3 regions of the Alteromonas sp. G4i35 genome follow, and region 3 is predicted to be linked to each of the others. Evidence: predicted binding sites of a transcription regulator. Region 3 holds the regulator's gene; each other region holds the start of a gene.
What was found. The regulator FNR, encoded in region 3, switches genes on or off when oxygen is low (the NO sensors DNR and NnrR bind a similar motif). The targets are predictions, from matches to a motif close to TTGATCTAGATCAA.

Region 1 (4,903 bases), on a different contig from region 3:
TCTCTTTAATTCTGCGATTCACATGCCTTTAAATTAGGCACCGTGGGTAAATTTATTGGCAGCGGTTAACACGCTTTAGACACGCTTTCTATTATCTCTGCTAGACCCACTCGTCTGACTTGCTTCATGCTGTGCACATACACCTTAAACGATACGTTTTCTAACGTTTCAATTCTGGTCACTATCACACTACCGGGTAACTGACTCTCAACGTTGGTCGGTAATACGGCAATACCACCTTCGCTCTGTAAATTGTTGAGCGCAAGATTCAACGAATTGGTTCTTAACTTTGCATCGCGAAGTTGAGGGTAAGCAGTAAGCAACCAGTCTCTTGCCTTAGTTCCCCAATCAATAGCCACAAAATCTGCTGCATCAATAGTCTCAGACGCTTGTCCAATTCTATATAGCGCCAAATCCTGCTCTAGCAATACATCACTGTTTACTTCTTCAGATTTCAACGGTTCAGTGGAGAATGATAAGTCTGTCACCCTTTCGTGCAATTGTCGCGAAAGGGTATCTAACGTAAGAACTTCAGCCTTTACTGACCAATCGGGAAACGAGTTGTGTAGGTGACTGAGCATCTGAGGCAATAACAGCTCGCTCGCCAGCTGTGTTGCGCCGCAAACAACATATTCAGAGGATTGAATTTGGAGCTCTTGTTTTGCTTCGTTTAGCGTTGCGCATAATTGCCTAGCGTAAGGCAGAAGTTTCTCACCAGATTGAGTGAGCTGTATACTGTTGCGTTGCCTAATAAAAAGCGTGGTATGAAAATACTCTTCAAGTAGCTTTATGCGCGCACTGACTGCAGATTGAGTAAGGTAAAGGTTTTCAGCCGCTTTACCAAAGTGACGAGTTTTTGCCACCTCTATAAAGGTGGTGAGAAAGCGTATATCCATGCTTATTGTACAACCGAATCAAAGTGGGTCTAAATTGACACAGATAATACGGCAAGTAAACACAAAAGCACAGAAGCGCACCGCTATAAACGGTACGCTTTATTAAAATTTCACCAACTCGCTGAATTAATACTCTTCTTGGTGCAGGCGACGCTGTTTGTCACGGCGTTGCAGGTCACGCTTCTGCTTTTCCTTTACAGTACTTTGACGTTTGGAATTTGGCTTTTTAGCGTGAAAATCTTCCTCTTCTACCGAGTCCCATTCATCACGCTGGTAACGATAGTCTTTACTCATTGACTTCTCTGGGTTGTTAACACACCTCAATTATTATCTTAAGCGACAAAATAGAAAACGAATTTTAATCATCGTAGCGACAAGAATTTTTGATTATTCCCATCAGTGATTTTCATAGACTTTTAACGTCCGACTCATTTACGCTCGTGTAATAGCGACACCCATTGCAGGGCCAATAAATAAAAACTTACATTTCACCTTAATTTCAAAAGCTTAGACATATCACGCTTGAGGTTATCCCCTCGCACTTTCTGTATACTTTTCAAACGTAATCTAAAATTTAGTGTTAGATTTTATACCGTTAAAAATTTTTTATTGATAAGAGAAAAATCTTTTGTTTTATCTTCGTTTTTAATTATCTTAAAAGTGCGCTGAACAAAACATTACGTTGGGTACAACATGAAAAGTTTAGCTATTCGACAATCTGCAAAACCTTATATTGACCGTCAGAAGTTTCCATACGGTTTTCGTAAATCAGGTGACTTCAGTATTACTGAAGCCGATCTTCTAACCCACTACGGCAAAACACTGCTAGGACTTGAAAGTGGCGAGTTGTCGCCTGAAAGTGATGATGAGAGACATTTCGTCGAATTCGTTACAGGTAAAGTTGAAGCTAGCAATAACCTAGAAAAAGCCTGGGCGAAATACGTCAGATTAGCAAGGGGCAAAAAGCACTTCTACACCCTTCACAGCAGTGCGAGTAACCAATCAGACTATGATGAAGACTACTCTGATGAAGAATTCGATGTAGCATAATGCTACAGCATTACTAAAAAGCTCGCTCCGGCGAGCTTTTTTGTTATTGAACAAATGATCTCAATCAACTTCAGACAAGAACAAAATGAAGAAACATTAAGGACTGTCTACACTTAGTAGTAATACAGAGTGATGTGCAGTGAATCATGCATTTCATTCTGAAAAACGAGCCAATGCAAAGGAGGCGCAACGATGATCATTAGTTCAAAACAGCTTACTCACTTTTCTATACATGCCCTTGATGACAAAGTGGGCGGCATCCGCGATATCCTTTTCGATGACGAAACCTTCACTGTTCGCTACTTGGTCGCAGATACCAATACTTGGCTACCGCTTAGCCGTAAAGTGGTGATATCACCTATATCTGTCAAACAGTTAGATGAAGATAGTGAGTCTGTTCATATCAATATGACAGTTGATACATTAAAAAACAGCCCCTCTATTGACGAACATAAGCCTGTGTCACGTGAATACGAAGAAAATCTCTTCAAATATTTTGGTTACGGATACTATTGGATTGGACCAGGAGCTTGGGGGGAGTTCGCACATCCAAATGAACTGGTCGAATTACAGCGCGCTGAAGAGTCTGAAACTGAAAACCCGAAAAAGAGCACCAACCACCTAAGAGCAGTGGGCGAAGTTGGTGGGTATGAAGTTGCTACAACCACTGATAACGTGGGCCACATCAGTAACTTCGTCATTGACACCGAGAGCTGGAAGATAATCATGCTAGTGGTAGATACCAACAACTGGCTTCCGGGTGGCAAACATCTCGCACTTCTACCTAGCGATATCGAAAGTATCGACTGGGCGGCGCACAGCGTAGTAGTCAATTTAAGTCACGACGAATTGGTTGATAGACCTGAAGTGGAAAGTGAAAAAATATCTGAAGAAGGCTATGTGCCTATGCTTTGCGAGCAACTGAATAAAAACGGAAATTAATAACCGAAGAATGTCACTGTTGGCGATTTTTAGTTAGGAACTTTACAATGTCCGTTGTTGAAGGCGGACATTGTAGCTTAGGATACAAAAAGAAGATTACTCGCAGAAAAATTCGTACATCAAAGCAATCAAACGCTTGACGCGCTCGTCTGCTAAGCGGTAGTAAATAGTTTGACCTTCCCTTCTTGTGGCCACCATTTTTGATTCTCGCAATAAAGCAAGATGCTGAGAAATCACTGGCTGCGAGACGCTAACAACTTCGAGAAGTTCGGTTACCGATTTTTCCTCTTTCAGCAACGAACAAAGTACCATAAGGCGTGTTTTATTCGCGAATTGCTTTAGGAAGATCTCGGCTTCCGCAGCGTGTTCCATTATATCATCTGAACCTATTACCATATCCTCGGACATAAGCACTCTCTATCTGTAAAGTATTTCGGCACCAATTTAGCCATTTACTATACTAAAGTATAAGACATTTTGCCGACCTGCCAATTTATGCGACGAATCCCTGTATTTTACATTGTTTTATTACGCTGACATCAATATATTAGATTTTACTTATTTTAACCAAGTTTAGGCAAAAAGGAAAAGTATGCTTATAGATATGAAGACTCGAATAGAAAACATAGACGATAACTTACGCACTGTATCTGCGGAGCAAGCGGCCAGTGAGTGCCGAAACAATAGCGGTATACTGATTGATGTACGGGAGAGTGCCGAAGTTGCCAATCAGCCCGTACCTTCTGCGCTTCACATACCACGCGGCGTGCTCGAAATGAAGGCACTGGAACAGTTTAAAGATGCTTCAGCGCCACTTTATATTCACTGTGCGTCGGGCATTCGAGCAAAACTAGCAGCAGAGCAACTTATAAAAATGGGCTATGAGAACGTTTCGGTTGTGACATGCCCTGTACCCACGATAAACCAAGCAAACCGAAAATGACTTCTTAACCACGTGTATGCTATAAGTATCGTTAATTAAGAGTTTTAAGGCGCTGTATGCTGAAATCTACGTTAGAACAATGGCGAATGTTCAAAGCCGTCGTCGATGCAGGCGGCTTTAATCAAGCTGCTGCTGAAGTTCACAAAAGTCAATCGAGCGTTCACCACGCGGTTCAAAAGCTTGAAAACGCCATTGGTGTGTCGTTGTTTGAGAATATTGGACGTAAAGTCCAGCTTTCGCCGCAAGGCGAACTTATGTATCGCCGTGCCTCTTTTTTGCTGAGCGAAGCACACAAGCTCGAGGCCGTTGCCAATAGCCTTCAATCTGGCACAGAAACAACTTTACGCATAGCGGTGGATATTATTTTTCCGTCTGAATTGCTTTATAACGTGCTAGCGAAAGTTTCTGCTGAGTTTCCGCTGCTTCGTATCGAGATAGAAGAAACTGTGCTCAGTGGCGCAAATTCACTTTTGAGCAATGGTAAAGTTGATTTAGGCATCTCTCCTTTCGTATTTCCAAATGGTTTTAGCGAAGACTTGTGCGAAATTGAGTTTGCAGCTGTCGCTCACGCCGACCATCCACTACACCAATTAGATAGAACGCTCACACTGGAAGACTTAAAAGCGCATCGTCAAATTGTGGTAAGGGATTCATCCGCGGAACGTAAAGCTGATGTGGGCTGGTTAGGTGCAGAGCAACGCTGGACCGTAAGCCACGTTAGAACGTCATTAGATATTATTGCTCAGGGGTTGGGTTTTGCGTGGCTGCCTATAGCAATAATTAAAGATGAGCTTGAAGACGGTACACTCGTTCCCCTTCCCCTGGATAATAATGCAGCATTGCGTAAGGCGCTCCTTTATCTGTCTTTTGAAGACGGCGATACGTTGGGGCCAGCTGCCCGTGCTTTTATTGGTGAGCTACGATATCAAACAATGAACCTTCCATCGTCAGATTTTATGCTCGATTCGTGTACTGAGTAGTTTGTCCATCAGCTTAGAGCGACTGCAAGGCGTTCAAATCCAAGTATAAAGCCAAATAGCGATAATGAAACACCAACTAACGCCACAGCACC
Region 2 (4,903 bases), on a different contig from region 3:
ATTATGAGAAGGGTATCGTTTAATTTATAGTCTGGTTCATCTGTTGTATGCGCGCACTTTTATCTGCTGTTTGTTTACTGTGTTTTATCATACCGCTTAGCGCGAAAGAGCTAGATGTGGTTGTAGGCTGGAACAAGCCTCCATACGTTATTTCACAAGAGCACACCGGCTTTGAAGTTGACTTGGTGCGGGCGATCCTTGCTGAAATGGGATATGGATTGTCGCCTATTTATGTTCCTTTCGGGCGTACGGCAAGGTTATTAAAAGATGACGCAGTTGACATTGGACTTACCCTTAATCCTGCACACACGGTCGATCAAAGCATTTTATCTGAGCCATATATTATCTATCAGAACGTCGTGGTAACACGGGCAGACAGAGAACTGACGATAGACAGTATCGACGATTTGAAAGGTAAAAGCGTCATTGCTTTTCAAACCGCTCAATCGGTATTAGGTGAGGACTTTGGGCGAACTCTTGCATCGCAAACTACCTATATAGAAATGGCACGACAAGATCGTCAAGTGGACATGCTGATGCGCGGCAGTGTCGATGTTGCCATTCTCGATAGAAATATTTTCAACTACTTCAAATCTGCAAACAGTGCTTATGCCGAAGACGCAACCGTCTTTCATGAGCTTTTTCCTATATCGCCTTACAGTGCTGCGATCCCCGACCCAGCGCTAAGAGCCAAGTTCAACGCCACCCTTCGGCTATTTATTGAAGATGGGCGGTATCAGTTACTGCTTGATGAATATAAGCTCGATAACCTCCTTCATAAGCTTCCCGTAGCGGAAACGGCAAAATAATTCTTAGACAGTGAACTATTTCTGATTCAACGTATAAGAAACTAACATTACGTTACCTTCTATTGCCGTCAAACGCTGCATAATAAGAAGGAGTAACAGGCGCTAGGATCATACGTTAAGGAAAGGTTTATGTTGAAACAGGGTTTTTTGCTGGCCGTAGTCGTGCTATGCACTGCATGCGTGTCTCAAGCAAATCATACAGATAAGATTGAGCAATGGTTAGATAAGCCTGCTCACGTTCAGGCGCAAGCGATTGCGAGTGGCGACACGACATCTGCTGAGCTCGTTAGCGGTTATCTTGCGCGAATCGAACGGCTAGATGAAAAGGTAAATAGCGTTTTAGCGTTGAACCCTAACGCGCTGACCGAAGCGAAGGCCATCGATAAACGACTAGCGAATGGCGAGACGCTTGGCCCTCTGGCAGGTATTCCCGTGCTGCTAAAAGATAATATAGAAAGTAAAGAGATGCCCACCACAGCCGGCTCAATGGCGCTTATTGCTAATGACACTGGTCGCGATGCGCCTATCGTAGAAAAACTGAAAGCGGCAGGGGCAATTATTTTGGGTAAAACCAATTTGTCTGAATGGGCAAACTTTCGCTCTGAATCCTCTATCAGCGGCTGGAGTGCAGTTGGCGGGCTTACCCGAAACCCGCATATGCTATCAAGAAGTGCTTGTGGCTCGTCATCGGGCTCGGGCGCTGCCATGTCACTTCGCCTCGCGTCACTTGCCGTGGGCACCGAAACCAATGGCTCTATTATTTGTCCGGCATCCATAAACGGGGTAGTCGGCTTTAAACCAACCGTGGGCTTGCTTTCCAGAACTCACATAGTACCTATTTCTTTCAGTCAGGACACCGCAGGACCAATGACGTCTAACGTTCAAGACGCCTGGCTAATGACGGCAATCATGGCGGGCCCTGATGCAAGCGATAACGCTACACTAGACGCTGAGTCTCACCGCCCTCCTATGCCAACATCTTCAATGCTGGCTACAGATTTAAAAGGCAAGCGTATTGGTGTGGTTAGGTACCGCCAAGGCGATAACCCTCATGTACTGGCTGTTTATGAAAAGGCGTTGAACCAGCTTAAAGCATCGGGCGCGACGCTGGTGGACATCAGTGACTTCTCTCAGCCAGATTCATTTTGGGCCGACTCTTATAATGTTCTGCTGAGCGAGTTCCATCATAGTATTAACGAATACTTGTCGGGGTCTCCAGCAGAGCTTCCTGCAAGGAACTTGTCTGAGCTGATCGATTTCAATAACAAAACAGAGCGCGAGTTAGCGTTATTCAATCAAGACATTTTCGAAAAATCGCTCGCGTCGGCAGCCATTGACAGCGAAAAGTATCAAAGTTCACTGCGCCTTATTCAAGACACGGCGGGTAAAAATGGTATTGATACGTTGTTAGCAAAGCACAATGTTGATGTTCTAGTTGCGCCTTCAAACAGCCCTTCTTTTTTAATAGACGGCGTATATGGTGACCATTCGCCTGTCGGTTTTATCGGTATCGGGTATTTGGCCGCAATTGCAGGATATCCGCATCTCACAGTGCCCGCTGGACAGGTGAAAGATCTTCCTGTGGGAATTAGCTTTATTGGTGGAAAGTGGCAAGACGAAAGCGTGTTAAAAATAGGTAGAGTCTTTGAAGCAAAACACGGCTTCTTCATTAAGCCTGGCCTTCTGCCTACACGTTTTGACAACCCAGCGCTAAAAGGTATCGAAGACGGAATTGACGTAGTTCGCTAGCGGGAAATGAGGGTACATAATCGTATTTCGCCTCAACAGAAACGAAAAAAGCCCTTGGTTTAACTCAAGGGCTTTTGAACGTCTTTTCTTTCGATTGGTTAGCCAGGCTTTTTCACCCAAGCGCTACACCAGCCATCAGCGTTAACAAGCTTATTAGGGAAAATGTTACAAGGGCGGTGTTGTTCGCCATCGGCGCCCTGCACGTACATGCAGTTTGCGCATTTTGCACCTTCAACAGTTGACGACGGTGTGTAGTTCAGTGCTTTTGCAGTAGGGTCATCAGCGCTCAATTGTTCTTGAGCCTGAGCACGTAACGCTACACCACCTAATGTAAGACCGATAACTGTCGAGCCAGAAAGCTTTAAAAAGTCACGGCGATTTACAGATTTCATAACATTCTCCTTAAGAGATAGAAACGATAATGATTCTTTTTTATTCAGTGCCTTAAACGCAAAAACCTGCCCAAAGAGGCAGGTTTTGTTTCATGTTTAAATACTATCTCTTTTTGAAAAAAGATCGAACGAAATGTCGCATTTTCGCTTGATCCAGATTAAATAAACTTCAGAGTTACAACCTTAAGTATTGAATGTAAGACCGCTGGACAGTTTATTAGTTCACTTCACGGTTAACTTTACATCGGGCTTTGCATACGCAAATTGCGCAATTCGTTGTGTGCTGTGGTAGCTGTCTAGGCCTGAGATACAGGCCGTTTGCGCTTGCTCTATATCTGCATAGCCGTCTGAATCTATTATTTGCTCAGGAACGTAGAGCTCCTGGATTTCGCCAATAACCATTTCGGTTTCATTAAGCAAAGTAAAATGCTGTGCTACTTTTAAGCCCATTTTAATTTCACTTTCTTTGACATACGGCGCACTGAAGGACTCACTGATCTGCGCGGTTAACCCAACGGCTTCAAATTCACTTTCATCTGGCGCATAGCGGGCTGATGTTTGGTGGGCTTTGTCGACCCAGTCAACAGACACGTGATTTAGCGTATAAAAGCCCTGCTGTTTTATATTGCTTAACGTATCTCGCGTGACGGTATGTGGACGCATGATCATGCCAATGAGAGGCGGGTTTGCACCGACATGAACAATAGAGCTCACTATAGCCAAATTGTTTGTAACGCCGTTTGTTGTACCCACCAAAGTCGCCGATTTAAAACCAGACAAACTATTAATTAGGTTTGCGCGGTAGCGCTGTGCAAGGGCGTCTATATCACCGCGGGTAAACTGCTTAGTCATTCTCTCTTTCTGCCTCTATCTGAATGTCATCACCGTGCTGATAAGCAGTAAGCTCAATGGGCTGACAACACACTTGGCAGTCGAGCACCTGTACTTGGCCAACATCGTTAATTTCATCTATTTCAACATCATTTGGGGCCATACAGTAAGGACAGGAAAAGCCCATGGAACGAGTTAAACTCATATTTAAATGCCTTTGTAATCACTAATGCTATTTGTTACGTAATGCAAAGACGAGTGGATTTTCTTTTAGACACGCCCCTTGTATCTGATTTTAAGAGAAAAGGACAAGACTGCCATTTGACGCTTATGAGTAATCAGAAAACTGGGTGCACAAATAATAGATGTGATAGACGAAAAAGGTGACCTTGTGGCAAATAAAGTTGGTCAATGCCCGTGCTGTAATAGAGAAACTCGCCTTACTTACCATCATCTTATTCCGCGAAAAATGCACAGGCGTACCTATTTTAAAAAGCACTTTAGCAAAGCGGAGCTTCAGGACGGCATTTACATTTGCAGACAATGTCACAGCGGTATACATCGATTTTATGATGAGATGACGTTGGCCAAACACTACTTCAATTTGCAGCGTTTATTGGCAGATGCGCAGCTTTCTTCGTTCTTTCATTGGGTGTCTAAACAGCGCGTACGCGTGTAAAAGTACACGCTGTGCACTATTAGCAGCAGATGTGATACCCAATCGCGGAGGATTTAATTTGATTCGCGTGGCTGTATAAATATACACTATTGATGTTTTCATAGCCAAAGATACCTCATGCGAAAAGATTTACCGCCACGTTATTACCTTACACACTTTCACGAGTTCCTTGGGTTCTTTGAGGGTGCTAGCAGGGCGCTTCTAAGTGACGAAGCCACTGACTTTGTTAGGCGTTTTAAAGCGTTGGACGATGACAAACAGTGTATTGTTGTGCGCGCTGCAAATCGCAAGTACGCAGTGATTGACAGGACGCAGTTCAATTATAGCGAAATCGCTGTGCCACAAGAGCAAATAGATTGGCTTACCGACAACGGCTGGTTTGGTGACCTTACCCACGCTTCGCTTAATGACATCGCAGGTGTCTTGACCAAAGATGCTCTGCT
Region 3 (4,903 bases):
CCATAAGAGCAAGTACCTGCCAGTCGCTGAGGGAACAGGCCCACTCTTTCAATCCTTCCAGCTTGCCACTTGCGTAGGCAGCACCAACATAGGCACCAATAGAGCATCCCGCTACAACGTCAATTTTTACGCCGAGTTTTTCTAATGCTTCAATTATGCCAATGTGAGTCCAGCCCCTTGCGGCACCGGCACCTAGCGCAAGTCCAATTTTCATTTACTTAGGTTCCATAATGTTTATTACTTCAATAGTATTATCTTCATCACTGAAGTCCGTACTATTTTCTGTAGTGAAAGAAGGTTCATCGAACCCGATATCACCGTCTTCTACCGGGCCTTCTTGTGTAGCTATAGCTTTAAAATCATAAAGGTTGCTGTCGATTAAGTGTGAAGGCGCTACGTTTTGAAGCGCACGGAACATCGACTCTATACGACCTGGGAAGCGACGGTTCCAGTCTTGTAGCATAGCCTTTATGTTTTGGCGCTGTAGGTTTTCTTGTGAGCCACAAAGGTTACAAGGAATAATCGGAAATTCAGCGGCCTGAGAATATTTCTCGATGTCTTTTTCTGTGCAGTACGCCAATGGACGAATAACGATGTGTTCACCGTTATCGCTGACTAGCTTTGGCGGCATAGACTTAAGCTTGCCACCATGAAACATATTGAGGAAAAACGTTTCTAGCATGTCGTCGCGGTGATGACCTAATGCAATTTTAGTCGCACCTAACTCTTTTGCCGTGCGGTACAAAATACCACGGCGCAAGCGAGAACAGAGAGAGCATGTTGTCTTTCCCTCTGGAATTTTGTCTTTAACAATAGAGTAGGTGTCTTCTTCTACAATTTTGTAGTCAACGCCAATGCTTTCTAGATATTCAGGCAAGATATGTTCGGGGAAACCAGGCTGCTTTTGGTCAAGATTAACCGCAACGATATCAAAATGAATAGGCGCAATCTTCTTTAAAAACAATAAAATATCTAGCATGGTGTAGCTGTCTTTACCGCCAGATAAACACACCATTACTTTGTCGTTGTTTTCAATCATACCGAAATCGCCAATGGCTTTACCCACATTGCGGCGAAGTCGTTTCTGAAGTTTGTTGAAGTTGTACTTTTGCTTACTTTGCGCAGCATTTAATGGCGACGCGTCAGCACTGTTTGTGCCTAAACTCATAATTAACTAGCTTGGTTTGTGATAAAGCCACCATTATACATTAAAGCGGCTTTTCGAGACCATGCTTGTGAAGTTAAATTTGTTGGTGACATACCGTGTTGGCCGCTAAGTAACGGAAAACACGGGCTATGCGGTACTGATGAAAAGATTACACCGACAACGGCGACACAAATCCATCTGGCTTAATAGCAAGCACATCGCAATTGAGTTCGTCGATCACGTGTTCTGCAGTGTTACCAATTAGGGCCGCTGAAATGCCCACACGGCCAACGGTACCAATAACAACCAGCTCTGCATCCAGTGTTTTTGCCACTAGCGGGATGACCTTTTCCGGAAGGCCTTCTCTTACTACGCATTTGTTCTCAGGAATACCGTACTTTAACGCGTGACTACGCATTTCTTTTAAATGATGATTTTTTACCGCGTCGTGATAGGTATCGGGGTCGAACTCAGGCACTTCTATGGCGATATTAAGTGGTGTAGAAGGGTAACTGTTGACCAAATTTACGCTCCCTTTCAATAAAGAGGCGTAGTCGTTAGCAATGAGGGTGAGCTTATCGTTAAGTGCGGCGTGCTCATCGTCTTCACTGCCTACGTTTACTGCAGCAATAATCTCTCCTCCTTCTGGCCAGTCGTGCTCTTTAACGAGCAATACTGGCCGAGGGCATTTACGCATTAAATGCCAGTCGGTGGGGGTGAAAATAACAGAAGCAAGATCGTCGTGCTTTTTGGTTGCCTTTACCACTAAATCTATCTGATTGTTTAGGGTGTAGTAAATAATCGACTCATACGCACGATTATTCCATTCTACAACGATATCAGTTTCAGTGAATCCTTGTTCTCTTAAGTGGGTGGCAAGCCATTTTGCATGCTCCTTTGTAACTGCATCGCGCATTGACTCGCGCTCATCCGGGCTAAGCATGGTCGTCATATCATAAGATAAGTCGTATACCACCATCATTGCGGTAACTGAAGCGCCTGTTTTTGAAGCGAGTTCATAAGCACGGCTCAGTGCAGGTTGGTTATCGCGCTCGGCATCTACCACGGCCAGAATTCGTTTACACTCAATCATAACGTCCCCCTAACTACGAAACTTAGTAGCGGCTGTCGAAATCGAAGCTTTCTAATACTAACTATAAACGACATTGGGAAAAACGTAAGTTGTTTTAGATCAAGAATTTTACGAGGCGACCATGAGTGAACGTACCTAATTGAATATGGAGCAACCGGCGTGGCGCTGAAAGGGTAGATAGGTGGCTAACACAGGTTACAAAAAAGCGCGCTTAGTGCGCGCCTTATTTAACACTTAAAAAGGACTAACCGCAGACAACGCTAGGGCCGTTAAGCGCCGCTAGTTTGGTGTTTAGCCTATCGAAATCCAAAATAGTAATAAGCTTGCCGTCTACCTTTATGATGTTGTCTTTTTGAAAACGGCTTAACAGACGGCTAATCGTTTCAATCGTTAATCCTAAATAGTTTCCAATTTCGTTGCGCGTCATGGTTAAGTGGAATTCTCTATGGGAAAAGCCACGCTCTTCAAAGCGTTGCGACAGGTGTGAGATGAAATACAGTAAGCGCTCTTCTGCAGTTCGCTTGTTTAAAAGCATGATCATGTCGTGATCTTGTTTTATTTCAGCGCTCATGAAGCTCATGATCTGGTGGCGTAGCTTTGGAAATTGCACTGACATTTCGTCGAGGGTCTCGTAGGGAAGCTCACACACCATGGCAGTTTCTAACGCAGAAGTATAGCTTTGGTGTTTATTCTCTCTTAGTGCATCGAAACCGATAATATCACCAGGAAAGTGGAAGCCGGTAATCTGTTCTTCACCTTCGGTATTAGTCACAAATGATTTGAATGAACCGGTTCTCACTGCAAATAGAGAACGGAATTTATCACCAGTTTGAATCAGCGTGTCACCTTTATGAAGCGGCTTCTTGCGTTCAATAATATCGTCAAGAGACTCGATTTCTGTTTTGTTTAACGCCACCGGTAAACACAGGTGACTGAAACTACAGTTTTGACAGTGAATAGAAAATTGGCTTCCTTTGCTCATAATGCACGCTCTCTAAAAGAATACCCGACAATAATACACCCATTTTTAAACGATTGCGCCATGAATAAGATAAGCTGCATATATTGCCATTATTACTGCAATAATTTGTCTAAAATGGTTATGTTGAAAACTTTGAACAATATATTGGCTACCAGCGCTTGCGGCGAGCAAGGTGGGTAATGTACCCAAACCGAAGAAGAACATAATAGCAGCGCCTTCTAGCGCGTTACCCGCCGCGAGAGACCAGGTAAGTGTGGAATACACCAAACCGCAAGGAAGCCAACCCCAAATAAAACCATAAGGCAACGCACTTAAAGGGGTCTTAAATGGCAAAAAGCGTTTTGAAAGCGGCTGGACTTTGGAAAATAGGCCTTTACCCGCATTTTCCAGCACTGTTAAGCCAGTCCACCACTTACCCAAATAACACGCCAGTAGAAGCAACATGATTCCGCTAAGTAGGGAAAGGGCATAGTTGGCAAGAGGTATATAATCTGCTGCAATTTTTCCAAGTGCCCCGGTTATTGCTCCGGCGATGGTGTAGCTCACTATACGTCCCATGTTATAGGCAAGGGTATAGGGTAGTGCTGAAGCGCCTTTAGGGGATACCATCCTTAGCGCAGCGACAATTCCACCGCACATTCCCACACAGTGAACTCCACCGGCTAAGCCGATAAGAAAGGCAGAGAAGTAGTTAATCCCTTCCATGTGGCGCTTGGCTTTTGTCTACTTTACTGTCTTGAAGTTGCTTGCGTTGCTCAGCTAGCTTTTTTTCTTCTGGCGGAAGATCATCGTCAAACAGTATGCTATACCCTTGGCGATCCAAATCTTCAAATTGATTGGTTTTCACCGCCCAAAAGAATATCACGATAGCGACGGCAACAATGATGATGGCGATTGGAATTAATACGTAAATAATACTCATGCTATTTGCTCAAAAGTCGCGTTGAGTTTGTGACCACAATGATACTGCTTAACGACATACCAACAACAGCCATCCACGGTGAAAGTAGGCCTGATACGGCGAAAGGTAAGATCAAAACGTTGTAACCTACCGACCAGCCAATATTTTGCCTTATTTTTTGCTTCACTTGGTGCGCAGTTCGAATAAGTTCTGGTACAGAAAGCAGCTGATCGCCAAGGAGTATCACGTCGGCCGCAGTTTTAGCCACGTCTGTGGCATTACCCACTGCAATTGCCACATCAGCGCTGGCAAGAACTGGAGCGTCGTTAATACCGTCACCCATCATCATCACTTTCGCGCCAGATTGCTGCATAGCTTGAACGGCTTCGTACTTTTGCTCAGGTGTTAGGCCACCTTTAGCGGTCGAAATTGGCAATGGTGCGGTAAGCGCATTAACGTTTTGCTGTGTATCACCACTTAAAACGGCGAGAGTATGACTTGCAGCTAATATATCGAGAGTTTCTTGCGTATCTTCTCTTAGTGAATCCTTTACTTCATACGCCGCCATAATACGCCCCTTAACCGTGAGAAACACGTTAGCTGAAGGGAAAGCTTCAATGAGTTTTAGCTGTGATTCGTGAACGCTGAATGCTGCAGATCCCATAGAAAACAACGTGTCATTGATCTCACCGCTGATACCACCTCCTGGCGTAACGGTAAAATTAGTCACTTTGTGTACCGTGTTATCGATGGCGTCAGCACTACCGCTAGAGGCAGAAA

Region 1: the regulator FNR is predicted to act here: its motif matches at 2,001-2,014, upstream of ACFI6L_RS09230 (PRC-barrel domain-containing protein).
Region 2: the regulator FNR is predicted to act here: its motif matches at 3,099-3,112, upstream of ACFI6L_RS12020 (high-potential iron-sulfur protein).

The regions. Positions count from the first base shown of each region.
Region 1 covers NZ_JBHNZD010000012.1:29,097-33,999, forward strand. The annotation lists gene ACFI6L_RS09215 (LysR family transcriptional regulator) at 66-896, opposite strand; gene ACFI6L_RS09220 (hypothetical protein) at 1,023-1,190, opposite strand; gene ACFI6L_RS09225 (MaoP family protein) at 1,590-1,946, shown strand; gene ACFI6L_RS09230 (PRC-barrel domain-containing protein) at 2,139-2,888, shown strand; gene ACFI6L_RS09235 (ArsR/SmtB family transcription factor) at 2,985-3,296, opposite strand; gene ACFI6L_RS09240 (rhodanese-like domain-containing protein) at 3,481-3,831, shown strand; gene ACFI6L_RS09245 (LysR family transcriptional regulator) at 3,888-4,811, shown strand; gene ACFI6L_RS09250 (exopolysaccharide biosynthesis protein) at 4,820-4,903, opposite strand, start outside.
Region 2 covers NZ_JBHNZD010000016.1:85,294-90,196, reverse strand. The annotation lists gene ACFI6L_RS12030 (substrate-binding periplasmic protein) at 48-809, shown strand; gene ACFI6L_RS12025 (amidase) at 939-2,558, shown strand; gene ACFI6L_RS12020 (high-potential iron-sulfur protein) at 2,657-2,950, opposite strand; gene ACFI6L_RS12015 (flavin reductase family protein) at 3,173-3,802, opposite strand; gene ACFI6L_RS12010 (zinc ribbon domain-containing protein) at 3,795-3,986, opposite strand; gene ACFI6L_RS12005 (hypothetical protein) at 4,173-4,460, shown strand; gene ACFI6L_RS12000 (exonuclease domain-containing protein) at 4,578-4,903, shown strand, end outside.
Region 3 covers NZ_JBHNZD010000039.1:6,838-11,740, forward strand. The annotation lists gene ACFI6L_RS19060 (patatin-like phospholipase family protein) at 1-214, opposite strand, end outside; gene ttcA (tRNA 2-thiocytidine(32) synthetase TtcA) at 215-1,168, opposite strand; gene uspE (universal stress protein UspE) at 1,317-2,240, opposite strand; gene fnr (fumarate/nitrate reduction transcriptional regulator Fnr) at 2,485-3,222, opposite strand; gene ACFI6L_RS19080 (sulfite exporter TauE/SafE family protein) at 3,268-3,927, opposite strand; gene ccoS (cbb3-type cytochrome oxidase assembly protein CcoS) at 3,914-4,144, opposite strand; gene ACFI6L_RS19090 (heavy metal translocating P-type ATPase) at 4,146-4,903, opposite strand, start outside.